Regions from separate parts of the Vibrio sp. nBUS_14 genome, predicted to be linked through region 2. Evidence: predicted binding sites of a transcription regulator. Region 2 holds the regulator's gene; each other region holds the start of a gene.
What was found. The regulator PurR, encoded in region 2, represses purine synthesis genes. The targets are predictions, from matches to a motif close to TNANGNAAACGTTTNCNTNA.
Positions count from the first base shown of each region.

Region 1: pckA (phosphoenolpyruvate carboxykinase (ATP)) is a predicted target of PurR. The motif match lies at 7,238-7,257, and genes of this name have one in related genera.
Region 3: purE (5-(carboxyamino)imidazole ribonucleotide mutase) is a predicted target of PurR. The motif match lies at 4,673-4,692, and genes of this name have one in related genera.

Region 1 is NZ_CP179206.1:151,993-161,882, reverse strand. It holds gene gspF (type II secretion system inner membrane protein GspF) at 1-1,010, opposite strand, end outside; gene gspE (type II secretion system ATPase GspE) at 1,012-2,514, opposite strand; gene gspD (type II secretion system secretin GspD) at 2,514-4,538, opposite strand; gene gspC (type II secretion system protein GspC) at 4,580-5,476, opposite strand; gene hslR (ribosome-associated heat shock protein Hsp15) at 5,794-6,180, shown strand; gene hslO (Hsp33 family molecular chaperone HslO) at 6,199-7,092, shown strand; gene pckA (phosphoenolpyruvate carboxykinase (ATP)) at 7,430-9,055, shown strand; gene ACMAZD_RS00700 (AsmA family protein) at 9,208-9,890, shown strand, end outside.
Region 2 is NZ_CP179206.1:2,416,829-2,426,718, forward strand. It holds gene elyC (envelope biogenesis factor ElyC) at 1-850, shown strand, start outside; gene torR (two-component system response regulator TorR) at 1,048-1,761, opposite strand; gene torD (molecular chaperone TorD) at 2,050-2,697, shown strand; gene purR (HTH-type transcriptional repressor PurR) at 3,016-4,020, shown strand; cyclic di-GMP riboswitch class I at 4,195-4,280, shown strand; gene ACMAZD_RS11330 (TfoX/Sxy family DNA transformation protein) at 4,408-4,998, shown strand; gene ACMAZD_RS11335 (TVP38/TMEM64 family protein) at 5,131-5,811, shown strand; gene ACMAZD_RS11340 (DUF2007 domain-containing protein) at 5,875-6,192, shown strand; gene ACMAZD_RS11345 (alpha/beta fold hydrolase) at 6,297-7,094, opposite strand; gene glgA (glycogen synthase GlgA) at 7,381-8,835, opposite strand; gene glgC (glucose-1-phosphate adenylyltransferase) at 8,825-9,890, opposite strand, start outside.
Region 3 is NZ_CP179206.1:3,664,740-3,674,629, reverse strand. It holds gene ACMAZD_RS17325 (LysM peptidoglycan-binding domain-containing protein) at 1-741, shown strand, start outside; gene dprA (DNA-processing protein DprA) at 738-1,850, shown strand; gene ACMAZD_RS17315 (DUF494 family protein) at 1,854-2,330, shown strand; gene ACMAZD_RS17310 (DNA topoisomerase family protein) at 2,343-2,912, shown strand; gene ACMAZD_RS17305 (5-(carboxyamino)imidazole ribonucleotide synthase) at 2,981-4,111, opposite strand; gene purE (5-(carboxyamino)imidazole ribonucleotide mutase) at 4,117-4,602, opposite strand; gene ACMAZD_RS17295 (L-threonylcarbamoyladenylate synthase) at 4,798-5,355, shown strand; gene hemF (oxygen-dependent coproporphyrinogen oxidase) at 5,376-6,293, shown strand; gene aroE (shikimate dehydrogenase) at 6,369-7,199, shown strand; gene ACMAZD_RS17280 (DUF1488 domain-containing protein) at 7,217-7,486, shown strand; gene ACMAZD_RS17275 (gamma carbonic anhydrase family protein) at 7,483-8,028, opposite strand; rRNA gene ACMAZD_RS17270 (16S ribosomal RNA) at 8,637-9,890, shown strand, end outside.

The sequences.
Region 1 (9,890 bases), 1.5 Mb from region 2:
TGCAACATCATCGGTGGAAAAAGTTTGGTTTGATCCAACGCTTTACGTAGGCTCGCTCCTTCTCGAACACTGTCTGATGCCTGTAATACTTGTTGTTTCACGTGATGATTCGACATCACATCTACCGCGACCTTCATCCCTTCAAGGATAGGAATCGCACTAGAGGTACAAATTGAAAGTGTTCGTGCAAAGCGAGAGGTGTTGATCCCTTTCGCTATCTTGCCGATCAGCGGGATGCTCAATAGTTTGCGATCCCAACTTAGACGAACGCCCGGCTTTTTCAGCGCAGTCTTAACCAACGCAATCACACCAATAGTCAACACCAGTAATTGGATGCCCCAATTCTGGATAAATTCACTCGATGCTAATAAAAATTGTGTCGATTGAGGAAGTTCTTGGCCCATCTGAATAATCGGTTCAACGATCTTAGGCACTACCGTTGCCAGTAGGAACGACACAATCGTCACCGCAAATACCACCAGCACGACTGGGTAGATCATCGCTTGCAGCAACTTAGAACGCATCTTCTGACGGTTTTCTGCGTAGTCAGCCAATCGTTCCAATACCGCATCGAGGTGCCCTGACTTCTCACCAGCCGCCACCATGGCTCTGAATAGCTCATCGAAGATATGGGGATAATCAGACAAGCTGTCTGCTAACGAATAACCTTCAGTCACCTTAGATCTCACCGCGAGTAGCATGGTGCGAATACGAGGTTTTTCAGACTGTTCGGCAACGGCTTTCAAGCACTCTTCCAACGGCATACCAGATTGAACGAGCGTGGATATTTGACGAGTAATAAGCGCAAGATCAGGCGTACTGATGCCGCGTTTAAAGCTGGTCGATGGCTGATCATCTTTTGCTGTTTTTGCTTTAGCCTCGGTCATCTCAACCGGCATCAAGCCAAGCTCTTTTATTCTTTGGCGAGCCTGACGAGCATTATCTGCTTCAATTGAGCCTTTTTTACTTTTGCCTTTGGCATCCAATGCTTTGTATTCAAATGCCGCCATACTAGACTTCCTTGGTCACGCGCATCACTTCTTCTAGGGAAGTTACCCCTTTCAGAACTTTGCTCAAGCCATCATCTCGAATACTTGGTGTTGTGCCACGAATGGCTTTTTCAATCGCCTGCTCACCCGCTTCACTGTGAATCAGCTCTTGTACTGAGTCATCAATCATCAACAGCTCATGAATACCCGTACGACCTCTGTATCCCTTATGACCACACTCTTCACAACCTTTTGCATGGTAAAGCGTCAGGCTTTCTTTCTTCTTCAACCCAAACAGTTTCTTCTGCTCTTTATCGGCTTCATAAGGTTCTTTACATTCGTTACACAAGGTACGAACCAAGCGCTGAGCCAAAACCCCCAGCAATGAAGAAGAAATCAAGAAGGGTTCAATACCCATATCACGTAGACGCGTGATCGCACCTATCGCGGTATTGGTATGCAGAGTCGACATCACCAAGTGACCCGTCAGAGAAGCTTGTACTGCAATTTCGGCGGTTTCCAAGTCACGGATCTCACCAATCATAACCACATCGGGATCTTGACGAAGAATGGCACGTAAACCGCGCGCAAAGGTCATATCAACCTTTGGGTTCACTTGTGTTTGACCAATGCCATCAATATCGAATTCGATAGGGTCTTCAACGGTTAGAATGTTTCGTTCATTACTGTTGAGTTCTTGCAGACCAGCGTACAAGGTCGTCGATTTACCTGAACCTGTCGGGCCAGTCACCAAAATAATGCCGTGTGGGCGCTGAATCAGCTTACGGAAGTTTTCATGGTTTTCTGCTGTCATACCTAAGCTGTGCAAGTCTAAGCGAGTGGCGTTTTTGTCCAACAGACGCATGACCACACGCTCACCGTGCGAAGAAGGCATGGTTGAAACACGAACATCAACCGCTCGGCCACCAATACGCAAAGAAATACGACCATCCTGTGGCACGCGTTTTTCCGCGATATCCAACTTAGCCATCACCTTGACACGCGAAACTAACAGCGGCGCCAGTTTGCGGCTTGGCGCTAGAACATCACGCAGTACACCATCAACTCGGAAACGGATACAAAGTGACTTTTCAAAGGTTTCGATGTGTATATCCGAAGCACCTTCTTTGATCGCCTCACCCAGCATCGCATTGATTAACTTGATGATGGGTGCATCATCTTCTGATTCAAGTAAGTCTTCGTCTTGAGGCAGTTCTTCCGCTAGTGAGAAGAAATCATCACTATCAGCACCAATGTCTTCCATGAGCTGACGAGCTTCTGACGAGTCACGCTGATAAGCATCGGTCAGTTTTTTATCAAACTCATCGAGAGTAATCGCTTGTGGCGTGAAACCATTTTTCACAACACGACTCACTTCAATGATCGCCGCCGATTTCAGTGGCTCAACATAATAAAGTATCGGTGCGCGCTCTGGATGTTGATATTCCAACACCATCTTGTAGCGATTCGCAAAGCTAAACGGCAAGCGCTGATAAGTCCTTGCCGTCCCTACCAATTCAGCCATTATTCTTGTTCCATTTGATCGATGAAGGCTTGAATTTCAGCCGGGTGATTCATCTCTGCACCAAATTTAGGCAATACTGGGATGTTATCGTCCGCCATCAGTTTCAGGCCTTGCTCTGACTTATACAGCTGCTCAGCACGGATAAAGTTGTATTTACGCTGAGTGATACCATCGGCTGTCATACCATCACGAATGATGGTTGGTTTGATGAAGACCATTAAATTCTTTTTCTCAACCTGAGTACTGGTTGATTTGAACAGGTGCCCAAGTACAGGGATATCTCCTAGGAATGGTACTTTAGATTCACTTTCCAGTGCACGCTCGTCAATCAAGCCACCCAGTACCAGCATTTGACCGTCTTGAACAATCACTGACGTATTCAGCTGACGCTTAGCAAAACGAACATCTACTGCCCCGTTTGCACCTAATACGTTCGATACTTCTTGTTCTATTTGCAGTTGAACCGAGTCGCCTTCATTGATTTGTGGCACGACCTTCAGCTTGATACCCACTTCTTTACGTTCAACGGTTTGGAATGGATTATCGTTGCTTGAGCCTGCAGTCGAGCCCGTTAGAACCGGAACTTCTTCACCCACAATGAACGACGCTTCGCCGTTATCCATGACGGTGATACTTGGAGAAGATAGGATATTTGAATTTGAATCGGTCGCTACTGCACTGATCAATGCTGTCCAGTCGCCCATGACCACGCTCATTGCCGCGCCGTTAACGCCAGCAAGAGCGGAAGCTAATGTCGAATAATCCCCTTTTTCTGTTGTGGTTTCATTTCGCAAGAAGTTATTGTCAGAGTCGTAAACCGCTTTCGTAGTTGTCGAGTCTTCTGCTTCTTCTATACCAACCATAACCTGTCCAATCGATGCACCGGTGTTGCTGTACTGAATCATGGCACCTGTTTCTAGGTTACCCCACTGCACACCAAGGTTAACGCCGTCCCCTTCTGCCATTTCAACAATCAAGGCTTCAATCAATACTTGAGCACGACGAATATCCAGCTGCGCGATCACATCTTGCAAAGCGTTCATGATGTCTGGCTGGGCGGTAATCACCAAAGAGTTGGTGTCACTGTGAGCCGAGATCATCACTTGATTGCGTTGCGATGAACTGCCTTTGCTTGATGTTTGCTTCTCTGATTGCAGGTTATCCGACACGCCTTTCAGCACATCGACTAAATCTTCTGCTTTTGCGTATTTAAGGTAAATGACTTGGTTGTTACCTTTGGTTGCCATTTCAACATCAAGCTGTTCAATCAGCCTTCTTAAACGGCTACGTACCTTAGGGTCGCCTGAGATAAGAATCGCATTGGTACGCTCGTCAGCAACTAATTTAGGTTGTAGAAAAGCAGGTGTGTTTTTCGCATCCGTGGTTTTGCTTAATGCATCGACAATACGCACCATTTCAGCCGCAGATGCATTTTTTAACTCAACGACTTCGATCTCTTTATCACCCGCTTGGTCAACTCGCTTGATGATTTCAGCTAAGCGGTTTACGACCGCAGCACGGCCAGTAATTAGAATGATATTCGCAGGGTCGTAATGCACAACGTTACCCGCACCTGCATTGTCATTCAGCTGGCGAAGCAAAGGAGAAAGTTCACGTACTGAAACATTACGAACCGTCACGACACGTGTGACAACATTGTCACCTTTGATCATGTCACTGTCACCAACGACTGGAATTGCCGAGGTTTTCGAATCCTTGGCCTTGATGATCTTAAGAACACCCGAGTCCATTTCGACAACCGCGTAGCCATACACTTCCAATACGTTTAGGAAGAAGCTGTAATATTGCTCTTCATTGAGTACGTCGTAGCTGCGTACATCGATTTTTCCACGAACCGAAGGGTCAACGATGATGGTCTTCTCTAGGTTACGACCAACAATATTAATAAACTCTTGAATATCAGTGCCTTTAAAACTGGCACTAAAATCACTCGCGATGGCTGCGGGTGTGTAGATTAAGCTTCCTGCCAATAACCATGCACTTTTCTTAAACCAATGCTTCACGTACTTCTCCTACACTTTCGTCCTTCGTTAGACGCAAAGTTTTAAAATTCAATAAACACTTCATGTTGTTGACCATCTCTCTCGACGACGAGGTTTAGCTCTGTAAGCTCTGAGATAGAACGGAATATGTTGCCCATAGCAGCAGGGTCTGTCAGGTCTTGTCCATTTAACTGAGTGGCAATATCTCCGTTTTGGAGCCCAACAGAGTTAAAAAGTTCTGAATCTTTGCCAGGGCTCACACGATAACCAATCACTTTATCGTCGCGTTTCACCTGAGACAGTCGAACATATTGGAAGATTTGCTGTGGATCTTTCATTATCTTCGCTTTAATTTCATCTAGCTTCTCTGCTGCAGAAACTGGGTTGTTACCACGCACAGAAGAAGAGGTACGAGGTGGCGCAGGCGCTGATACAGACAAACGCTTGTACTCAATACCTTCAAGCATCAGGGTTTCGTCTCGCCCAGAGTTATCGATGATCACACGATCGACTAATACGGCCTTGAGCTTAGCTCGCGTGCCTTCGATCTCTTCATTAATACCATAGGTTGCTTGTGTGCCGCGATTGGCAATCACCGCTAAGCTCAATTCTGAGTTAGAACTGGCAACCGCACCCACCAAAACCAGATTCAATCGTGTCTTGGGTGCGTCTTGGATAACTTGCTGCTCAACCACAGCAGGCGTGGTTGGGTTATAGGCACCAAAAAGGTTACTCTGCTGCAAAGAAGAGATATCAAGAGTCGATTGAGGAGCAGAAGACGATGAAGCGGTTGCTGCCCAAGGCACGACGGTTTGCTCGGCAGGTTCGATAAACCATGCAAGCTGTCCTAAAATCCATGCGGAAGCTGCAATCAACACACAACACGTAGCTAGGCTCAGTTTCTGCTGAAGTACAAATCCATTCTCTAATAAGCGGCTCAACACCGGAGAGTTATCCATGCGAAGTTTGAGCTCTAAAAAGTTCACGTTCCCTAACCCTTTCTATAACGAATAAAGCTGTAACCTACTAAACTATCAGCTTTTTTGTTCATAAATTCTGTTCCAGCTTATTAAAAGCATAAGATCTTGAACTATATCATAGCAAATCTATAAATCGGCATTACCTGAGCTATTTTGTAATCTTCCTTGAAAAAAAAGCCAGTCGCCTCCACATAAGCTTCTACTAAATGTGATAAGCGTCATCAAATAAAATAAGTTGCATACTGTGAATAACAGTTAAACCGCATTCATTTCTAACTGAAAAGGCACTGTCCTATATGAAAACGACGAATGAAGCTGTCAGACTCGATAAGTGGTTGTGGGCAGCACGCTTTTACAAAACTCGTTCAATTGCTCGCAACATGGTCGATGGTGGCAAAGTCCACTATAATGGTCAGCGCAGCAAACCCAGCAAAATCGTAGAACTTGGGGCAGTGATTACCCTGCGCCAAGGGAATGAAGAAAAGACGGTCACCATAGAGAAAATATCCGCACACCGTGGCGGAGCGCCGGTCGCTCAAACACTCTATGAAGAAACCACCGAAAGCTTGGCAAAAAGAGAAGAGTTTGCACAACAGCGCAAGCTTAATGCTCATAGCCCAGCACCAGAACGTCGCCCAGACAAAAAGCAACGTCGTGACATCATCAAGTTCAAGACTCAATAAGCTAGAAGGAATAGCCAAATGGCAGACCCAATGTCTACAAGTAATGTTTTAAATCGCTACCTATTTGAAGACCTATCAGTACGTGGTGAATTGGTACAGATGGACGAAGCGTACCAACAGATTATTTCTAGCAAGGAATACCCAGCTCCAGTACAAAAGCTGTTGGGTGAGCTACTGGTTTCAACGACGCTACTAACCGCGACTCTAAAGTTTGAAGGTTCTATCACGATGCAACTGCAAGGTGATGGCCCAGTATCTCTCGCTGTTATTAATGGCGATAACGAGCAGAAGGTTCGTGGTGTTGCGCGCTTTAACGGTGATATTGCTGACGACGCTGGCCTGCACGACCTGATGGGTAAAGGCCACCTCGTGATCACTATCGATCCTAAAAAAGGTGAGCGTTACCAAGGCATCGTTGGTCTTGAAGGCAACACGCTTGCTGAAGTCCTTGAAGGTTACTTCGCAAACTCTGAACAGCTAAAGACTCGTCTATGGCTACGTACGGGTGAACATGAAGGCAAAGCACACGCTGCGGGTATGCTTCTTCAGGTTATGCCTGACGGTACCGGTACGCCAGATGATTTCGAACACCTAGAGCAGTTAACTGACACTGTAAAAAATGAAGAGCTATTCTCTCTAGAAGCGAATGATTTGTTATACCGCCTATATAATCAAGAGAAGGTTCAGGTGTTTACCCCTCAACCTGTCGAGTTCTTCTGTGGTTGTTCTCGTGAACGCAGCGGTGCGGCTATCATTACCGTTGCTCAAGAAGAGATCTACGACATCCTCAGCACTGAAGGAAGTGTGGCTCTTCACTGCGATTACTGTGGCACAAACTACTCTTTTGATAAGAACGACGTCGACGCTCTGTACGCAGAAGCAGCAGATAAAGGCAACAATACGGTTCATTAATTTACAGCGTACCAAAAACACGTAATTTACCCCACAAAGGTCAGCGCTCAGCTGGCCTTTTTTGTGATCAAAATAGCGCAAACTCCGTCACACCTCGTAATAAAATCACCGCTTAATTTTAATCGATTAATAATGTTCTCGCCCCTAGCGCAAAGGTTTGCGTACAGGATAGACTAGTTAGGCCAATATGTGACGAGGCGCTTAAAACCCCAGAATTAACATGGATGCTTTTTGATCTGTATCCCTGTTTCCCCTGAGTCTCGTTGCTAGCATGGTGAGCAGATAACAATAAAAAATTACTACAAAATCCCTACAAAATATCCTACAAGGAGCACCTATGACCGTTATGGAACATACCAAGGTAGCACAAATTGATCTAACTAAGCACGGACTGACTGGCGTTACTGAAGTTCTTCGTAATCCTAGCTACGAGCAGTTATTCGTTGAAGAGACACTGCCAGGTTTGGAAGGCTACGAAAAAGGCGTAGTAACGGAACTAGGCTCTGTTGCGGTTGACACTGGTATCTTTACTGGCCGCTCACCAAAAGATAAGTACATTGTTAAAGATGACACGACACGCGATACCATGTGGTGGTCAGATCAAGGCAAAAATGACAACAAACCAATTACAACTGAAGTGTGGGATGAGCTGAAAGAGCTTGTGACAACTCAGCTATCTGGCAAGCGTCTGTTTGTCATTGACGGTTACTGTGGTGCTAACCCTGATACGCGCTTAAGTGTACGTATTATCACTGAAGTAGCGTGGCAAGCGCACTTCGTTAAGAACATGTTCATTCGTCCAACTGACGAAGAGCTAGTAACGTTCGAACCTGATTTCGTGGTAATGAACGGTGCTAAAACAACGAACCCTAACTGGGAAAAGCAGGGGCTAAACTCTGAAAACTTCGTTGCTTTCAACCTAACAGAGCGCGTTCAAATCATCGGTGGTACTTGGTACGGCGGTGAGATGAAGAAAGGCATGTTCGCAATGATGAACTACCTACTTCCTCTGCAAGGCATTGCTTCAATGCACTGTAGTGCTAACGTCGGTGAAGAAGGCGATGTAGCGATATTCTTCGGTCTATCGGGTACAGGTAAAACAACCCTATCAACCGATCCTAAGCGTGAGCTAATCGGTGATGATGAGCACGGTTGGGATGACGATGGTATCTTCAACTTCGAAGGTGGTTGTTACGCGAAGACGATTCGTCTATCTAAAGAAGCAGAACCAGAAATCTACAATGCAATCCGTCGCGATGCACTGCTAGAAAACGTAACGGTTCGTAGTGATGGTTCTATCGACTTCGATGACGGTTCAAAAACAGAGAACACTCGTGTTTCTTACCCGATTCACCACATCGACAACATTGTTAAGCCAGTATCAAAAGCAGGTCACGCTCAAAAAGTTATCTTCCTAACAGCGGATGCGTTTGGTGTGCTACCACCAGTATCTAAGCTGACTCCGGAGCAAACTAAGTACCACTTCCTATCTGGCTTCACAGCTAAGCTAGCAGGTACAGAGCGCGGTATTACTGAACCAACACCAACGTTCTCTGCGGCATTTGGTGCAGCATTCTTAACGCTTCACCCAACTCAGTACGCTGAAGTGCTTGTGAAGCGTATGGAAGCGGCTGGCGCTGAAGCTTACCTAGTGAACACAGGTTGGAATGGCACAGGCAAACGTATCTCAATCCAAGATACTCGTGGCATCATCGACGCTATCCTAGATGGCTCAATCGACCAAGCTGAAACTAAGGTTATCCCTATGTTTAACCTAGAAGTACCGCTAGCGTTGCACGATGTTGACCCTGCGATTCTTGACCCGCGCGATACATACACTGACCCACTGCAATGGGAAAGCAAAGCGAAAGATTTAGCAGAGCGCTTCATCAACAACTTTGATAAATACACAGACAATGCTGAAGGTCAGTCACTGGTTGCGGCAGGTCCTCAACTAGACTAACCCAATATCTGCTCGGGCCAAGCCAAAAGCGAACGCCCATTTAAAACGATATTTTTGTAGCAAGCCCCTCTTTTGAGGGGCTTTTTTGTTGCTGCTTGCCCCTTTTTGTTCCACTCTGTTTTGAGACTATTGAAATTTAAGGCTGTCAGGGAATGAAAAAGGTATTCATGGTGATTGGCATTGTGGTGGCCATCATCGTTGCGACTATTGCAGCGTTGTTATTAAGCCTACAAACTCAATACCGATCGGATGTTGCTAACTTTTTTATCAAGCATACGCTTGAGCAACCTGTACTCATTGAAGATGTTGAGTATCAGGCGCCTTATCACATCACTTTAATGGGCATTACCCTGCCTCAAGCCCAACCAGAAAAGCAGCCACCCCTGTACATCGACAAGATCGACATCTGGTTCAGCCCTTACTCTGTAACCGAAGCCAAATTGGTGTTGGATTCTGTGTTGATCAGCGGCCTGCAACTGGATACCAATAACCTAAAAATTCTCGATCCCTTGTTTACGCAACAACATATCAAGCTCCACCAGCTCGCTCTTCATGACTTAGACTTTTCAACGCCAGACTTTAATGCGCGTGGCATCGACCTGCAGATCTCCGATCCCACTTGGAATAAGCACAGCTCAATACTGCCCTTCGGAAAAACACAACTCACTGCCGCACAACTCTATTGGCAGGACGAAGCCTTTGACAACTTATTGATTGACCTCGATCTAAAGCCCAATGACAGCACCCTTTATGGCGCTTCATTTGAATGGCGAGGGGCCAAGATTTCAGGACAAGCAGAACAATATAAGCATGATTGGTCACTGGTGAATGTTAC
Region 2 (9,890 bases):
GTTTGAGCTGAAAAAAGTAGTGTCTTCGCTATTGATGCCACTGCCAGCAATGTTAATTCTCGCTTTTCTGGGTTTAGCCCTAGTGATGTTTACTACTAAAAGGAAGACTGGTTGCCTAATTACCCTTTCAGCCCTCTGTAGTATTTTCCTAATCGCTTTCCAACCAGTTTCTAGTCAACTTTTAATGCCAATGGAAAGGCAACACACCGCATTTTTGCCCGTAGACGACACCATCGACTACGTTATGGTTCTTGGAAGTGGTCACGTCGTCGATGATCAAATTCCACCAACATCAGAACTTAGTCGCACAGGGCTCATGCGTTTAAGTGAAGGCATTCGTATTCTTCGCCTTTACCCTGGTGCAAAACTCATTTTGTCTGGCTACGGTGCAGGCACTGAAGTGAGCAACGCAAGAATGATGGCCAAAGTAGCGTTAGCCTTGGGCGTAGCAAAACCCGATATCATTCTGCTTGAAACCGCTAAAGACACGTGGGAAGAGGCGCGCCAAGCGGCCGCATTCGTTAAAAATAAAAATATGGTGTTAGTAACATCGGCGAGCCACATGACTCGCGCATTGAATGAATTCCATGCGGCAGGTATGAAGCCATTACCCGCACCAACCAACTACCTTGCACAAGAAGGCATTGTTGAACCTTGGAATAAGTACATGCCTAAAGCGCTCTATCTTGAACAGACAGAACGTTACTGGTACGAAACAATGGGGTTAGTTTGGCAAAGTCTCCGTGATTGGCTAGACACAAGCAATGACAATATCGAAGAACCTTCGGTTATCCCTGAGCCTTCTATTTTAGAAGAGGACGATGGTGTAGCTTCTGCTGCGCAGTCTTAATGAGAGTTCTTGATTTCAAGTATCTACTTTAGTGTCACTGCTTTTATATAACGACTTTCGAGCCACTCATGAATCGTCAAGAAAGCGATAAGCGATAAGCGATAAGCGATAAAACGCAAATAAAAAGCCGAGACATCAATGATGTCTCGGCTTTTTTACGTTCAAATTTTGTTGCTGACTAGAACTCCCGAAGAGAATCAGTCACCAGCAAACATGTAACCTTCACCGTGAACCGTCACAAAGATTTGTGGGTTCTTAGGGTCAAACTCCATCTTCGCACGCATGCGACGGATTAACACGTCGATGGTTCGGTCATTTGGAGCATCCACTCGGTGGCTGATCATGTTCAAAATACGTTCACGACTTAGCACTTGGTTAGGGTAAGAAGAAAGCGCAACGAGCAGCTCATATTCTGCTTTAGTCAGCTTAACTGGCTCACCGTTTTTACTTAAAGCACGACGAGGGATATCAAACGTCCACTCACCAAAACGAACCACAGATTCGTCTTCTGCTTCAACTGCCGCACCCACCGCTGTTTTACGAGCAGCAGCAATACGCCAAAGTAAGTTTTTAACTCGAACTAATAACTCGCGCAGTTCGATGGGTTTAGTAACATAATCGTCTGCGCCCATTTCTAGGCCTACAATTTTGTCGATGCTATCCGTGCGTCCAGTAACTAAAATAATCCCAATGTCCGATTGACTGCGTAATTCGCGAGTTAGCATCAATCCATCTTCGCCTGGTAAGTTGATGTCTAGCATAATGAGGTCAACGTTGTTTTCTTCCAACACGTTTCTCATTTGAGCGCCGCTTTCCGCTTCACTCACTGTGTAACCTTCGTTTTGGAAATATCCAACCAGCTTACTGCGGGTTACCACATCATCTTCTACGACTAATACGTGATAGCTCATCTACACCACTTTTCTTATTTAATAGTTTCAGTAACCATTCTATTCATAACTAGTAACAATTCTAGTGGTACAGCAGATAAAAGCGAGAAACATGAATCTTTTTTGATACAAGACAATCTAAAACCTTGCTATTTACCGTCCATCGCAATTCAATATAGGCATTACGACTAACGAGTCACTTTGCGTTTAGCAAATAACCTTGTTATTGAGCCTTGGTGTGCTTATGCCCAAATGATTTCACGATGCTTGGGTATATAAACATCACAAGACTAAATCAGGATCTATGAAATGAAAGATACGAAAGCATTCAACGAACAAAGAGCTGAAATATACTGGTGGCTATCAAGCTTGTTCGCTAAAGAGCTCACACAAGAAGAACTCGATCACTACCATTCTGTTGAGATTCGTTCTTTTCTGACTGGTTTAGGCGAAAACGAAACACTTAAGCCTGCGATTGACACTCTGGTAGACGCATTGAACCGTCTACAAACACGTGAAGATGCCCAACTAGAACTGTCTGCTGACTTCTGCGATCTATTCTTAAAGACAGATAAACATGGTGCTCTACCTTACGCTTCAATGTATATCGGCAAAACGGGTCTGTTAAACGACAAGCCAGCTAAAGACATGGAAGATATCATGGCTAAGCACAACTTGGTGGTAAACCAAGATCTGAAAGAGCCAGCAGACCACATTGCTATCGAACTTGATTTCCTTGGTAATCTCATCATCCGTTCAAATGAAACTGAGCTTGAAGAAGAATTAGAAAAATCGTTCGCTGTTCAACAACAGTTTATTGAACAACAACTTCTTACTTGGGTACCAAAGTTCAACGCTAGATGTCGTGAGATCGATTCATTCGGTTTCTATGCATCGATTGCCTCTCTTCTCGTTGCCTTCTGTAATCTGGACACTCAGTATTTAGCGGGTGAATAAGATTCGCTGATGATTAAGTAAACAAATTCAATAGAATGTGACAATTCACCCAGATTTCTGGGTGAATTTTATTGCGAGTAATTTCTAGTCAGTCTAAAATTGTGACCGCAAACGATAAAATATGAAACATTCACGAAATGCTATGCTTATTTAAGTTCAGAGCATTTCGGTGTTAAGACAAGCCGCTCAATAGCGGTTTTTTGTTTTTTAGCACTTTAATACCCCAAAGAGCCCTACAAATTTAAGCTCTTAGTTAGGTAGCTTAACGGCTGCTTTATTCCGTACTTGGGAAAGTAGCTTCTATAATAGGATAAAACCATGGCCACTATAAAAGATGTCGCTCGCTTAGCAGGCGTATCAACTACCACCGTTTCTCACGTAATCAACAAAACACGTTTTGTTGCAGAAGCGACTCAAGAGAAAGTAAACAAAGCCGTAGACGAATTAAACTACGCGCCAAGTGCTGTTGCTCGTAGCTTGAAATGCAATTCAACACGTACTATCGGCATGCTAGTGACTCAATCAACAAACCTTTTCTTCTCGGAAGTGATCGATGGTGTTGAAAGCTACTGCTACCGTCAAGGTTACACTTTGATTCTGTGTAACACAGGTGGTATCTATGAGAAGCAACGTGACTACATTCGAATGCTTGCAGAAAAACGTGTAGATGGCATCTTGGTTATGTGTTCTGACTTAACAGAAGAACTTCGTGGCATGTTAGATCGCCATGCTGATATCCCAAAAGTTGTCATGGATTGGGGCCCTGAAACCTCTCAGGCTGATAAGATCATCGATAACTCTGAAGAAGGCGGCTATCTAGCAACCAAATACCTGCTAGAACGTGGTCACACAAAGATTGCTTGTTTAAGTGGCCACTTAGACAAAGCAGCATGTGTAGAACGCATCGCGGGTTACAAACGCGCACTCAATGAAGCGAAGGTCGAAACCGACGAAAAGCTCATCATTGAAGGTAACTTCGAGTGTGATACCGCTGTACTTGCGGCTGATAAAATTGCTCAGATGGAAGATCGCCCTACCGCTGTGTTCTGTTTTAACGACACAATGGCACTTGGCCTAATGAGTCGCCTGCAACAGCAAGACATTCGCATTCCTGAAGATATTTCGGTTATCGGTTACGACAACATTGAACTTGCAGAATACTTCTCTCCACCATTGACAACGGTTCACCAACCTAAGCGTCGTGTTGGTAAAAATGCATTCGAAATTTTGTTGGAACGCATTAAAGATAAAGATCATGAAAAACGTGTCTTTGAAATGCACCCTGAAATTGTTGAGCGAAGCACAGTTAAAACGTTAAATTAATTGATAAATCGAGTTTAATTTCATTAAGCGCACCTTTGGGTGCGCTTTTTTTATAAGCAGACAAAATAAACCTAGTTGCACATCATCAAGATCATTAATTGGAGCAACATCACATTTTTAAATATCAGGTGTGAGCCTAATTCAACAAAAACTTTATTCTATTCAATCAGTCAGTCACGCACAGGGCAAACCACTTGAAAGAGTGAGACGCAAAGCTTCCGGCCTAAACCACTCGTTGGTATGGTAGCGGGGTTACCGATGGCAAAATGCAGTAGTTACTAACAATCTGGTAATTTACGGCTTATTGACAATTTAATTGCAACATTTTGCTAATCTTTCGGACCTGCTTATTTGGTGGCGTAGTTCAAATACACCGAGATAAATAACATGGATAAACCGATACTAAAGGACTCAATGAAATTATTTGAGCCCCTAGGAAAAATAAAATCACGCTCAATGTTTGGTGGATTCGGGCTTTTTGCTGATGACACTATGTTTGCTCTGGTTGTAAATGACCAGCTGCACATAAGAGCGGACAAAGACACAACAAGGCAATTCGAGCAACAAGGGTTTCAACCATACGTCTACAAAAAACGTGGTTTCCCTGTCGTCACTAAGTATTTCGCATTACCGGAAGGTTTATGGCAAGACCAAGAGAAAATCTTGCAGCTTGCTACGACGTCTCTGGGTTTTGCTAAAGAAGAGAAAGCTGAGCAGTCTTCTGCTAAGCCAACTCGACTAAAGGACCTCCCTAACCTTCGATTGGCTACCGAGCGTATGTTGAAAAAGGCGGGAATCGATTCCGTAGAATGCTTATATGAATCTGGCTCTGTAAACGCATTTAACGCCATCAAGGAATCGCATGCATCCTCTGTCAACATTGAGCTGCTTTGGGCGCTAGAAGGTGCGATCAATGGTACTCATTGGTCTGTTATACCGCAGCAACGTCGTGAAGAGCTTATCAGTCGCATCAATTAATATTGTCAGTTCAAACTATCTACATAACTAAGCCGCATTCTTGCGGCTTTTTTATATCTGTTGAAAGTTAATCTATGCTTTGCCTGTCTATCTATACTAATGGTATGCATTAAAAAATTAGAGGAAGTATCAATGAGTAAGAAAATGATATTGGGTATCGTGTTGGTCGTAATCATCGTCCTATTAGGCGTCAATTTCGGCCAATACCTAACACTTGAAAATGCGAAGACTCAACAAGCAGTTTTGAACGACTACATCGCGAGCAACTTTATTGTTGCTACTGCGATTTATTTTGCCGCCTATGTCATGATCACGGCTTTCTCAATCCCTGGCGCTGCAGTTGTTACTCTCTTAGGCGCTGCGCTGTTTGGTTTCTGGAACAGTTTACTGCTGGTGTCTTTCGCGAGTGCTATTGGTGCAACCCTCGCCTTCTTGAGTAGCCGTTACCTTTTACGTGACTGGATTCAAACCAAGTTTGGCGACAAGTTAGCAACGATTAACAAGGGTGTTGAAAAAGACGGGGCATTTTACTTATTCTCTCTACGTCTGATTCCTGTTTTCCCGTTTTTTCTTATCAACCTGTTAATGGGGTTAACCCCAATGTCGATGACTCGTTACTACATCACGAGTCAAATAGGCATGTTGCCAGGAACTGCGGTTTTCTTGAATGCTGGTACTCAACTCGCAGAAATTGATTCACTTTCGGGTATCGTATCTCCTTCAGTATTGTTGTCATTTTCCTTATTGGGTGTATTCCCAATTATTGCTAAATGGTTGATGAGTAAGTTTCGCTCAGCACCTGTCGCTGACTAACGTGTATAGCGGAATAACGTATATAACTGACTAAAACCCAAAACCGAATAAGGTTCTATTTCAATGAAAATCTTCAGTGCATCGAATCCTACAGAAGCCCATATCATCTGTGGATTGTTAGAAAGTGAGAATATTGCTTGTGAAGTCCGTGGTGAGGGTTTGTTCAGTTTGAAAGGGGAAATTCCATTCACTGAGGAAACTGACCCTTACGTATGGTTATATGAGCCAGAATTGGCCAATAAAGCCCGCACGATCGTTAATGACTACCAAAAACAGCAAGATTCGATCATCTATGAAGAGTGGCGTTGTGGAGAGTGCCATGAGATCAACGAAGCGCAATTTGGTTCTTGTTGGCAATGCGGCGCTGTATCACCAGAGTAAGAACATAACGAACGATACTCCTTCACAATAAAAACGGGAAGCTAATATTAGCTTCCCGTTTTTATTTAATTCGATTTATTTGTTCTGATAACGAACCCAGAAAGTCACTGGATTTGTTTTTGAATAAACGCGATTGAACGTTGGTTGAACTCTTCAGGGTTTTCAACATTACACACATGTCCGCAATTTGCTATTTCCACTAACTCACTCGACTCATGTGCTTCAACCATCTCTTTTACGGGCTTGATGAACATGTAGTCATGTTCTCCCATCAAGTAAAGAGTCGGGATTGGTAGCTCTCTATCTTTGAAATATTTCATCAGAGGGTTTACGTCAGCAGTCAGGATAAACCAGCGTTTAAATTCTTTTTGACACAGTTTTTTAGCTTCACGGATAAATAGATGGCGAGATTCTTTTTGGCTCTTTTGTGGCATGACAACATAAGCAAAAAGACTGTATAGCCACATGTATGGAATAATGTGCTTGCTTAAGTTGCCCAGTTTTATTAGTACTTGAGAGCGGGTATTGAGCTTAGTCACCGCTCCACCAAGTACCATTGAACGCACGCGACCTGCGGCTAATTCCGCTACATTGCGAACAATAATCGTCCCGAGAGACATACCAACGAAATGCGCGGAGCGGATTTTAAGATGATCCAGTACTTTGAGGATATCGAGTGTGACCGATTTGAATGTATAGCGGTTCGCTATCAGCTCTTTTAAAATATTGTCTGACTTACCATGCCCTCTCAGATCAATGAGAAGCAGGTTGAAATATTGTTTATACGCTTTGATCTGCTTGAACCAGATTGAGGAGCTGCCTCCCGCGCCATGCACAAACACAACCCATTCATCGCTCGTAGGGTGAGTAAATGTTTTATGAAATAATAAACTCTCAGACATACCTATCGCTTTAATTATAATAATGGAGCTATGCCTCATGACGAGGCAATGGCTAAGGATATCACGTTATTAAGAACTTTAAGTGATAATAGTGTCAAACCTAACATTAGTCATGTGAATACCTAGCCCGCCTTTTTTACCTGACTAAAATGCGTTTGCAAGTTTTGTCTTCGTAAACGTGATTTGCTCTGAACAGAAAACAAAAAGGCACTCTAATCTCAGAGCGCCTTCTTTCATTACAAACTATTACTAGCCGCCAGCTTAATTTTATAACTATTTCAGCGAGTTAAAGTGAAGAATGATACATTGCAAGATACTCTTTTGCCGCATCTTCCCAACTAAAATCTTGCTGCATAGCATAAAGCTGAACACGCTTAATTTCAGATGGGTTTTGTGCGTAGAGCAATAATGAACGATGTAACACAGCCAGTAACGCTTGTGGTGTCGGTTGATCAAAAGCAAACCCAGTCGCGACCTCAGGATCCTGATCGTAATCATTCACGCTATCTTTTAAACCACCTACAGAACGAACAATCGGTAACGTACCGTAAGCCATGCTATAGATTTGGTTTAAGCCACAAGGCTCAAACTCAGAAGGCATCAAGAAGAAATCTGAACCGGCCTCGACCAAATGCGCTAATTCGTTGTTATAAGCTTCAACAAACGTGAACTTGTCTGAGTGAAGTGCCGACAACTCTTTTAGCTGACTCGCCAATACAGGATCGCCTGTACCCACAATCACAATTTGCAAGTCGTTCTTCAAGAATTGCTCGATGATTGGCAATAAGTAATGAACGCCTTTTTGATTGGTCAGTCGGCAAACCATGCCGTATACAGCACAATCGATAACGGGTAGACCGACATCTTGTTGCAGTTTTTGCTTACAAGCCGATTTTCCGCGAACCATGCTGTGCTTGGTCGCTTTGTATTTGCGAGGCAAGAAAGCATCTGTTTCCGGGTTCCAGGCACCGTAATCACAGCCATTCAAAATACCGAACAGGTCGTCAGATCTGTGTTGGAATTCAGCCGCCATACCATGGCTGCCTAATTCCGTCTTCAGCTCTTGTGCATAAGTTGGACTGACCGCGTTCACTTTATCTGCATATAGCACACCCGCTTTTAGCATGGTCACGTGAGTATCACTTACCGCAGCTTCTGGGACATTATGACTGTGCATTTCAGGCAGAGATTGCAACTCTTTGTAAGAAAATACGCCTTTAAAAACAGCATTGTGAATCGAGATTACGCTGCGTGTATTTTTAAAAAAGTCGTGATGTTGATAACGAGACTTAAGCAAGAAAGGGACAAAGCCCGTATGCCAATCATTGGCATGGACGATATCCGGCTGAAAGCCAAGTTTAGGAAGCATATCCAGGCACGCAGCACTAAAGAACGAGAAACGCTCTCCATTATCGGCATAAGCATGATTATTTTCAGCGTACATTTCAGAGCGATCGAAATACTTAGCACATTCAATACCAAAAACTTGAACACCTTCGACGCTCAATTTCTTAACTTGATAAGCTGTGTGAGGCCAATGATCCAGCTCGGTAGCCAAGATGACTTCTGCTGAATCAATGTTTGGGATGTTTCGATAAGCGGGAATGGTCACTCGAACGTCTTGTTCGAGTGTTTGTAGGGCTTTAGGCAGTGCCTTGGCTACATCAGCCAAGCCACCACTTTTAATTAAGCCTTCAACTTCAGACGCTACAAAAAGTACCGAGAGAGTCTTAGTAACCAACTCGTGCTCCTTTAGAAATCACGACTATACCATCGTCAGATACATGGTAATGCTTTTTATCTTCTGTCAGGTTTACACCAATCTGGGTGCCTGGTGCAATATCTGCATCTTTATCAATGATAACTCGACGTAGTATACAGCCTTCGCCAACCTTCACATCACCAAGTAAGATACTCTCGCTGATATCACACGCTGATGCGATATTACTGCGGAAACCCAATACACTCTTTTCAATGCGCGAACCACGAACATAACTACCGCTGCACACAAGGCTATCAATGATCTGAATTCGACCATTTGCCGAGTCAGTAAAAGTAGCTGGTGGTAGTGGCGGGTAATAAGTGTGTAGAGGCCATTTTCGGTTGTATAACGAGAATGGCGCATCTTTCTTAAGAAGGTCCATATGAGCTTGCCAGTACGCGTCAATCGTACCTACATCGCGCCAGTAAACTTCTTCTTTTTCACCGGTAATGCGGTTAGTGCTGAAGTCATAAACAAACACGTCACCACGTGGGAACATGTTTGGAATAATATCTTTACCGAAATCGTGAGTAGAATCCGGCTTATCTGCATCTTCTGTTAGTTCGGCAAAAAGCTCTTTTGCTTCGAACACGTAGTTGCCCATTGAAACGAGCGCAGATTCAGGATCGCCTGGAATCGGCTTCGGATTTGCGGGTTTTTCTTCAAAGCCAATCATACGGCCTTCAGCATCGACCTCGATAACACCGAATTCTGATGCTTCCGCAAGCGGCATGCGCAATGCAGAAACGGTTAGCGCTGCTTGCTTCTCTTTATGGAAATCAAGCATCTGTTTGATATCCATTTTATAGATATGGTCAGAACCAAAAATACAGACTTGATCAGGTTCTTCTAACTCCATAAAGCCCATGTTTTGGTAGATAGCATCTGCTGTGCCTTCGTACCAGCGCTTCCCTTTACGCATTTGCGCAGGAATAGGGTCAATGAAGCGATCTGTTATCCCGCTGATATTCCAACCTTTTTTCATATGATGGAACAGTGATTGTGACTTGAATTGTGTTAATACATAGATCTTC
Region 3 (9,890 bases), 1.2 Mb from region 2:
GAGGGGCTTGTTCTGCCATATCTACAATCTGATCGCTTGGTTGAGCAGCAAGATATCCAATCGGCTCAACGAGTGTTGGGGACAAGTGATGGTAAACGTTTCTTATCGGGTGAAGGCCGACTACTTATCTCGGGCAACCAGCAACATCAAAAATGGGGTATTTACCGTTCTGTCGAAACTTACCAACGACAGCAACCTCAAGCGAGTATGACTTCTTTGCGTTTGGTCGCCACGGCGCGCCTGAAAGAGGTGGGTGCTGAGTTCAGTAGTTTACAGATAGAGACTCAGCTGCAAGAGGTGTTACTTAATGACCTCGTGTTACCAGAGCTTGGCGTTGATCAGGTGAAGCTCTCAACCACGTTTTATCCTGCGCCTAGTGCTGCGGGTCAGTTTGCTAATATCTTGGGTTCGTTAGATGGCAGCCAATACAGCGCAAAGAATCAGGTCTTGGTTATTAACAAAGGCTCGCAAGACAATCTCCGCCAAGGCTCTATGTTTACGCTCAGCGAAAGCGGCGCGGTGGTGTTTGGTAAGCAAGGCGAATACAGCTATGAAGAGTCGGCAGCGAGCGATAAGGTGCAATTGCCAAGTACCTCACTCGGTAGTTTGATGGTCATTCGTCCTTATGAGTATTTTAGCCTCGCGTTGATCACTCAGAGCTCTAAGCCTATAAGCAATGACATTCTGGCGGTATCGCCTTTGGACCTTGCTTTTACGGAAGAGGTTAAGGGCACCGAGTGAATGAGCAACAACTGAGCGCTTGGCTAACTCTAAGTTTTGTTCCGCAATTGGGTGGTAAGCGTCTTTCTCGTTTGCTGAGTATTGATTATCCTTCTAATATTGTTGGCTACTCAAGTCAGCAGCTACAAGCACTTGGTTTGTCTGCCAAGCAAATTTCCTATCTAAGAGAGCAAGCCCCAAGAGAAGTTGAGGCTTGTCTCGCATGGCAAGCAAGACAACCCAACCATCACATCATTACTCCTAATTGCTCACATTATCCCAAACTGCTCAATGAGATCGCCTCTGCACCAAGTGTTCTTTTCGTTAAAGGTCACATTGAGAAACTGATTGAGCCTCAAATCGCGATGGTCGGCAGTCGGAGTGCGAGTATTGAAGGGCTACAGACAGCGAAGTCCTTCGCTAAAGAGTTTGTACAAAATGGTTTGATCGTCACCAGTGGCTTAGCGTTGGGCATTGACGGCTATGCTCATGATGGTGCTTTGGATAAAGGAGGAGAGACTTTCGCGGTGCTGGGATCTGGATTGGATTCCATTTACCCTGCGCGGCACAGAAACCTAGCTGATAGGATTTGTGAAAATGGGGTGCTAATTTCAGAATTTCGTCCAAGCGCAAAACCAAGACCTGAACATTTCCCTCGCCGTAACCGTATTATCAGTGGGTTGTCGCTCGGAACTTTGGTGGTTGAGGCAGCTGAAAAGAGTGGTTCTTTGATTACGGCTCGATATGCCATGGAGCAAGGCCGAGAGGTGTTTGCGCTGCCCGGTTCAATTCACAGCCCAACCAGTCGCGGAGGCAACAGCTTAATTAAAGCTGGAGCATGTTTAGTACAAAATGCTCAAGATGTTCTGATTGAAATAAAGAGTCTGTTAGACTGGTCTATCGATCAGCAACTCAGCTTGTTCGAATCTACGCCCAGCATGGGGGAAAATGAACAATTGCCATTTCCACAGCTGTTAGCTAACGTAGGGTTAGAGGCGACACCCGTTGATATTTTGGCACAGAGAACCCATATACCTGTGCATGAGGTCATGATGCAGCTTTTAGAGCTTGAGCTCTCAGGGCATGTTGTTGCAGTTTCCGGTGGCTATATTCGAAAGGGGAGAGGCTAAGCTATGATGATGGACATACTGATGTACTTGTTTGAAACCTACATCCATAGCGATTCTGAATTGCAGGTGGATCAAGATGAGCTGGAAGATGAGCTTCTTCGAGCAGGGTTTCACCAAGATGATATTTATAAGGCCCTCCATTGGTTAGAAGATCTTGCGGCATTGCAAGATACCGAGAACCAAGCGGCGATTAGTGTGTGTTCTAATACTTCGATGCGTATTTATACCAGTCGAGAGATTTCACGCATTAATATGGAGTGTCGAGGTTTCTTACTGTTCCTTGAACAGATCAATGTACTCACGACAGAGATTCGTGAAATGGTGATTGATCGTGTGATGGGGCTTGAGACCAACGAATTTGAATTGGATGATCTGAAATGGATTATCTTAATGGTGCTATTCAATGTACCGGGTAATGAAAGTGCTTACACGCAAATGGAAGAGCTGTTGTACACCAAAGAGCAAGGTATCTTGCATTAATACAGGCTTGTCATGAGTAGTAAGATTGATAATCAGCTTTTTTCAGCACATGAACATGCACTAGAGCATGAACCATGTCCACAGTGTGGTGGAGAGCTTCAGCTTCGCCATGGTAAGCACGGCCCATTTTTAGGCTGTAAGCAGTATCCGAGCTGTGATTACATCAAGCCTCTTCATCAAAATGATGGTCATGTGGTGAAAGAGCTGGGTGTTCCGTGCCCTAAATGCCAAAACGAATTGGTATTAAGGCAAGGCCGCTTTGGGATGTTCATTGGTTGTAGCAGCTACCCAACGTGTAATCACATCGAATCTTTGGATCAACCAAAAGAACAACCTGAAGAACAGCCACTTGTTGCTTGCCCTGAGTGTGGCAGAGGCCATTTGGTTGAGCGTAAATCTCGCTATGGCAAAACCTTCTATGCGTGTGATAACTACCCTAAGTGTAAGTTCGCAGTAAACCAACCACCTATTATCGGTCGTTGTGAAGAGTGTCAGTTTCCGTTGTTACTTGAGAAGAAAACAGCCAATGGAACCAAGAAACAATGTGCTGATCGCAAGTGTCATCACATTCAATCTCAATAACCTGATGTTATAAACAAAAAAACGGCGCTCACTGAGCGCCATTTTTATATCAAATCCATAATGTAGGCTTACTTCATTTGCTCAGCAAACTCATGCACAGCAGGGTAGGCTTTTTTATCGAGAATATCTGCTAGTGAACATAATGTTCTTTGCAGTTCTGCGTTGTAGTCAGCGCTCACGTTAATGTGGCCCATCTTTCGACCTGCACGCTTCTCTTTGCCATACCAATGAACATGACAGCCACCTTGAGCCAGAATAGCTTCAGGTAGGGTATCTTCACCAAGAATGTTGATCATTGCAGTTGGACGAATCAGTTTGGTGCTGCCTAGTGGCATACCACATACGGCACGTAGGTGGTTCTCAAACTGACAAGTCTCTGCGCCTTGTTGCGTCCAGTGGCCAGAGTTATGAACACGTGGTGCAATCTCATTAACAAGCAGTGAACCTTGAACATCAAAGAACTCAAGTGCTAGCACACCAACGTAATCTAGGCGCTCAGCAATGGCAGTGAACATGGCTTTCGCTTGCTCTTGCAGTTCAATGTCATCAATCGCTGTCGATAAGCTCAACACGCCGTCGGTGTGAACATTTTCAGCCAGTGGGTACACTTGAATCTCGCCATTAGTACCACGAGCACCAACCAGTGATACTTCGCGGTCAAACGGAACAAACTCTTCAGCCACAATCGCTTGGTTGTCTGTTGCGGCAATGCACTCGGCCATTTCTGTCCAAGTTGCGTCAACATTGTCTAATGTCTTTAAGCGCCATTGACCTTTGCCATCGTAACCACCAAGTGTGCTCTTCAATACCATTGGTAAGCCAACGTGAGCGATCGCAGCGTCAAAGTTTTCGCGAGAGTTAATCACGTAGTATTTGGCATTTTTCACGTTTGCTTCGTCTAACAGGGCTTTTTCAAGACGACGGTCACCGCCGGCTTTAATTGCTTCTGTTGTCGGTAAGAACTTACCGCTGCGTTCACACACCTCAAGTACATCGTGAGGAATATGTTCGAATTCAGCAGTAATGACGTCCGCACGCTCAATCGCATTTTCTAAGCCGTTACCTAGAATCGCTTGCGTTAATGGGTGAACAATATTTTTGCTGCCAACATCAAAAGCAGAAATTTCAATATTCAGCGGTGCCCCAGCTAGGGACATCATGCGAGCAAGTTGGCCCGCGCCTAACACAAGAACATGCATGGAAATTAGTCCTCTGCAGGGTTTGGATTAGCCAGAACCGTTTCTGTTTGTTCAGAGCGGAACGCTTCTACTTTTGCCATTACTTCTTCATTGTGTGTACCAATGATTTGAGCAGCTAGGATGCCTGCATTGGCAGCGCCAGCTTCACCGATAGCCAAAGTACCTACCGCGATACCTTTTGGCATCTGCACGATAGAAAGCAGAGAGTCCATGCCCTTCAGTGCTTTGGACTGAACTGGAACACCCAGAACTGGTACGCTTGTGAAAGCAGCAGCCATACCCGGAAGGTGAGCTGCACCGCCAGCACCAGCAATAATCACTTTAATACCGCGCTCTTTCGCACTGGTTGCGTAGTCTGCAAGCAACTGAGGTGTGCGGTGAGCAGAAACCACTTTTGTTTCGTACGCCACGCCAAACTGATCCAACATTTCTGCAGCTAGCTTCATTGTTGGCCAATCAGATTTAGAACCCATGATAATACCGACAGTCATCTCAAACTCCTTCAGGTACGATTTAATTAGTGATTAGATATTTTGCGCGCATTATACGGGTAAAATTGCTCAAGGAAAACGTTTGCGTCAGTCTAAGTTGTTAATTGATACATTTTATAAGCAAATAGCTTTAGTCACAGTGAATGATAATTTGTACACTTAGTGAGTTAGATAACTGAATTAATGAGGCAACCCGTGGATAACTTTCAACATACTTTGCAGGCATTACAACAAGGTGAAGTCATTGCTTACCCGACCGAAGGCGTTTTTGGGGTCGGTTGTGATCCCGATAATCCACAGGCCATCAAGAAATTACTCGACTTAAAACAACGACCAGTCGAGAAAGGGTTGATCTTAATTGCTGCGAACTACGAGCAACTGTTACCTTACATTGATGAAAGCCAATTGACGGAAGAACAGTTGGCAACAGTGAAAGCGACATGGCCAGGTCCGGTGACTTGGATCATGCCAACCAGTGCTAAAGTGACAGAGTGGGTGAGTGGGCAGTTTGATTCAATCGCTGTGCGAGTGACGGATCACCCTTTGGTTCAAAGAATGTGTAATGAATTCGGTAAGCCGTTAACCTCTACCAGTGCCAACCTTACGGGCGAACCACCTTGTATGACGACTGAAGAAGTACAACAGCAACTTGGCCAACACTTGGTCGCGATTCTTGAAGGTCAAACGGGTGGCCGCGAGAAGCCTAGCGAAATTAGAGATGCAAAAACGTCGAAAATATTAAGACAGGGTTAAACCCTGCAAAGGAAAGTAAAATGTCAGCAATTGATAAAGAAGCAGTAAAGCAGTTTTTACTGAGCCTACAAGATTCGATTTGCCAACAGCTTGAGCAAGCTGATGGTAGCGCGTTGTTTGAAGAAGACGCATGGGAGCGCGAGCCTGGCGAACGCCTCGGTGGCGGTGGTCGTACTCGTGTGATGACCAACGGTGCGGTCTTTGAGCAAGGTGGTGTTAACTTCTCTCACGTAGCGGGTAAGGCTATGCCTGCCTCAGCCACAGCTCATCGCCCTGAATTAGCCGGACGTAAGTTTGAGGCGATGGGGGTTTCATTAGTTATCCACCCTAAAAACCCATATATCCCAACCTCACACGCGAACGTTCGATTCTTTATTGCGGAAAAAGAGGGGGAAGACCCGATTTGGTGGTTTGGTGGTGGTTTTGACTTAACGCCATTTTATCCTTTCGATGAAGACTGCCAATCTTGGCATCAAACCGCTAAAGATCTTTGTGCGCCGTTTGGTGATGACGTTTATCAAGAGCACAAAGAATGGTGTGATAAGTACTTCTACCTTCCACATAGAGATGAAACACGCGGTGTTGGTGGTCTGTTCTTTGATGATCTTAACGAGTGGGGCTTTGAAAAGAGCTTTGCTTATATGCAGGCGGTCGGTGAAGGTTTTGCAGCCGCATACTTACCAATTGTAGAACGACGCAAAGAGACGCCTTATGGTGAGCGCGAGCGTGATTTCCAACTTTATCGTCGTGGTCGCTATGTTGAATTTAACTTAGTGTATGACCGTGGCACCCTATTTGGTCTACAAAGCGGTGGTCGTACAGAGTCTATATTGATGTCGATGCCGCCATTGGCTCGCTGGGAATACCGCTACGCACCACAAGCGGGCTCACCAGAAGCTCTGCTTTATAGCGACTACCTAAAGCCTCGAGTTTGGTAGTTCTTCCTTCCTTATCGGGATAGTGATAGGGTCATCTATATAGATGACCCTTTTTTATTTCTGTTAGGTAAGGATATGACACAGCAAGTAGATCGTTATGCCGTTTTCGGTAACCCTATTGGGCAAAGCAAATCGCCATTCATTCACACATTATTTGCTCGCCAAACCAGCCAACAACTTACCTATACAGCATTACAGCCAGAGCATGATGAATTTATCACTGCTGCCAAAGCCTTTTTCAGCGAAGGTGGTCGAGGATGTAACGTAACAGCACCTTTTAAAGAAGATGCCTATCAGTTTGCTAATCGCCTAACAGAGAGAGCTGAACTAGCTGGTGCCGTAAATACCCTTAAGAAGTTAGATGACGGAGAGATCATTGGTGATAACACCGATGGTGAGGGCTTAGTTCAAGACCTGCTTCAACATCAAGTTGCTGTAAAAGGTGCTCGCATTCTTCTGCTTGGCGCTGGTGGTGCTGCTAGAGGAGTGATTCAACCTCTTCTAGACCAAAAGCCGCAACAGCTAGTGGTCGCTAATCGAACCAGCTCTAAGGCTGAACTTCTGGCTGAGATGTTTTCGTCGCATGGCAACATCAAGGGGGTGGGGCTAAGTGATGTTAATGAAGGCTTTGATGTCATTATTAACTCTACCTCATCTGGTCTAAGCGGGCAGCTTCCTGAAGTGTCTGAGGTGATTTTCAATTCTACTAGCGCCGTTTATGACATGGTTTATGGATCGGGAACCACAGTATTCAATCAATGGGCATTAGGTAATGGTGTTCACGCTGCTTATGATGGTTTAGGTATGTTAGTGGGGCAGGCAGCAGAGAGCTTTATGCTTTGGCGTGGTCTTCGTCCGGGAACAAAACAGATTTTAAGAGAGTTACGTAAAAACCTAGAGATGTAATGGGGTGTTTATAAAAAATGAATCAATCAATTCTATTTCCTGATATCCAAGATTGGGATGAAGAAAATCAATCAATCACCTTCCCAGCACAACAGTCGGGCGCGCTGATTGAGTGTATTATGTCTATTGAAGAGTTGTCTCGATTGGCAGGTAAATATATAGAAGAAGGCGAGCAAGCTTTAGTTATCTTTTCAGAGTTGCGTTTCGATATTGAAGAGCTAGCGGAAGAGTTAATAGAAGAAGAGGAGTATGACTCCTCTAATCGGATTCAGATCAAAGCGCTTTAGACTGGAAGCACAGAGTCTAGATAGTCATTTTTATTCTGAACATAGTTGTCAGCTGATTTCTGTAAAAAGGCTCGCTCTTTATCATTTAATGGGCGAGCTTGTTTTACTGGACTTCCTACATAGAGATAACCGCTTTCAAGTACCTTATTCGGTGGCACCAAGCTACCAGCTCCAATCATCACTTCTTCTTTAATAATCACACCATCAAGCACGATAGTTCCCATACCAACAAGTACACGATCTTCAATAGTACAGCCATGCAGCATTACTTTATGTCCGATAGTAACGTCATTACCTATAAATAGAGGATAACCGTCAGGGTTTTCTGCATTCTTATGGGTGACATGCAAAACGCTGCCGTCTTGGATATTCGTTCTCTCTCCAATATGAATGTGGTTCACATCCCCTCGAGCTGCAACCAAAGGCCACACGCTAGAGTCGTTACCGATTTTGATATCACCAACCAGTACTGAACTTGTATCTATATAGACACCTTGCCCAATCTGAGGGGATATTCCTTTATAACTACGTATTGAACTCATAAATCCTCCTTTATATAGGCACCTTAAGCCCTTAATTAAGGGGAATACTAGTGAAAATGGGGTGTTTTGAACAAAAAACGCTCGAACAATCAAAAAAGTAAGAAAAACTTCAAAAAGGGCTTGCCAGTGTGATCGAAATCTCTATAATGCGACCTCGTTGAAACGGGAAGGCTTCTTAAGAAACCAAAACGAATCAGCAGGTCAAATTAGCCAAGCTAAGCGCTTGAAAAAAGTTTTGAAAATAGTGGTTGACACTAAAACTTAAATCGCTAAAATGGCCGTCCGATTTGAGCGAAGCTCAAAAAGGAAAAGCTCTTTAACAATTTAAACCTATCAATCTGTGTGGGCACTCGTTGATGAATATCAAAACGTTTTATCGTTAGATAAAACAGATTCTTCGGAATCAAATGATTTCAGTGAACTGAGTGACCAATACGTTTAACTACTTGTAGTTAATCGGCACAGTCAATTCATTACCATTCTGTTCCTATTTATTTAAGAAGAGAGGGGTAATAGCTTTAGAATTACATGTTCATGTTTACATGAATATTAGTTTTGAAGTCAGTATTCGTTGAGTCACACCTATTAATTTAGGTAATCAAAACTTTAAATTGAAGAGTTTGATCATGGCTCAGATTGAACGCTGGCGGCAGGCCTAACACATGCAAGTCGAGCGGAAACGACACTAACAATCCTTCGGGTGCGTTAATGGGCGTCGAGCGGCGGACGGGTGAGTAATGCCTAGGAAATTGCCTTGATGTGGGGGATAACCATTGGAAACGATGGCTAATACCGCATAATGCCTACGGGCCAAAGAGGGGGACCTTCGGGCCTCTCGCGTCAAGATATGCCTAGGTGGGATTAGCTAGTTGGTGAGGTAATGGCTCACCAAGGCGACGATCCCTAGCTGGTCTGAGAGGATGATCAGCCACACTGGAACTGAGACACGGTCCAGACTCCTACGGGAGGCAGCAGTGGGGAATATTGCACAATGGGCGAAAGCCTGATGCAGCCATGCCGCGTGTATGAAGAAGGCCTTCGGGTTGTAAAGTACTTTCAGTTGTGAGGAAGGGGGTAACGTTAATAGCGTTACCTCTTGACGTTAGCAACAGAAGAAGCACCGGCTAACTCCGTGCCAGCAGCCGCGGTAATACGGAGGGTGCGAGCGTTAATCGGAATTACTGGGCGTAAAGCGCATGCAGGTGGTTCATTAAGTCAGATGTGAAAGCCCGGGGCTCAACCTCGGAACTGCATTTGAAACTGGTGAACTAGAGTGCTGTAGAGGGGGGTAGAATTTCAGGTGTAGCGGTGAAATGCGTAGAGATCTGAAGGAATACCAGTGGCGAAGGCGGCCCCCTGGACAGACACTGACACTCAGATGCGAAAGCGTGGGGAGCAAACAGGATTAGATACCCTGGTAGTCCACGCCGTAAACGATGTCTACTTGGAGGTTGTGGCCTTGAGCCGTGGCTTTCGGAGCTAACGCGTTAAGTAGACCGCCTGGGGAGTACGGTCGCAAGATTAAAACTCAAATGAATTGACGGGGGCCCGCACAAGCGGTGGAGCATGTGGTTTAATTCGATGCAACGCGAAGAACCTTACCTACTCTTGACATCCAGAGAAGCCAGCGGAGACGCAGGTGTGCCTTCGGGAGCTCTGAGACAGGTGCTGCATGGCTGTCGTCAGCTCGTGTTGTGAAATGTTGGGTTAAGTCCCGCAACGAGCGCAACCCTTATCCTTGTTTGCCAGCACGTAATGGTGGGAACTCCAGGGAGACTGCCGGTGACAAACCGGAGGAAGGTGGGGACGACGTCAAGTCATCATGGCCCTTACGAGTAGGGCTACACACGTGCTACAATGGC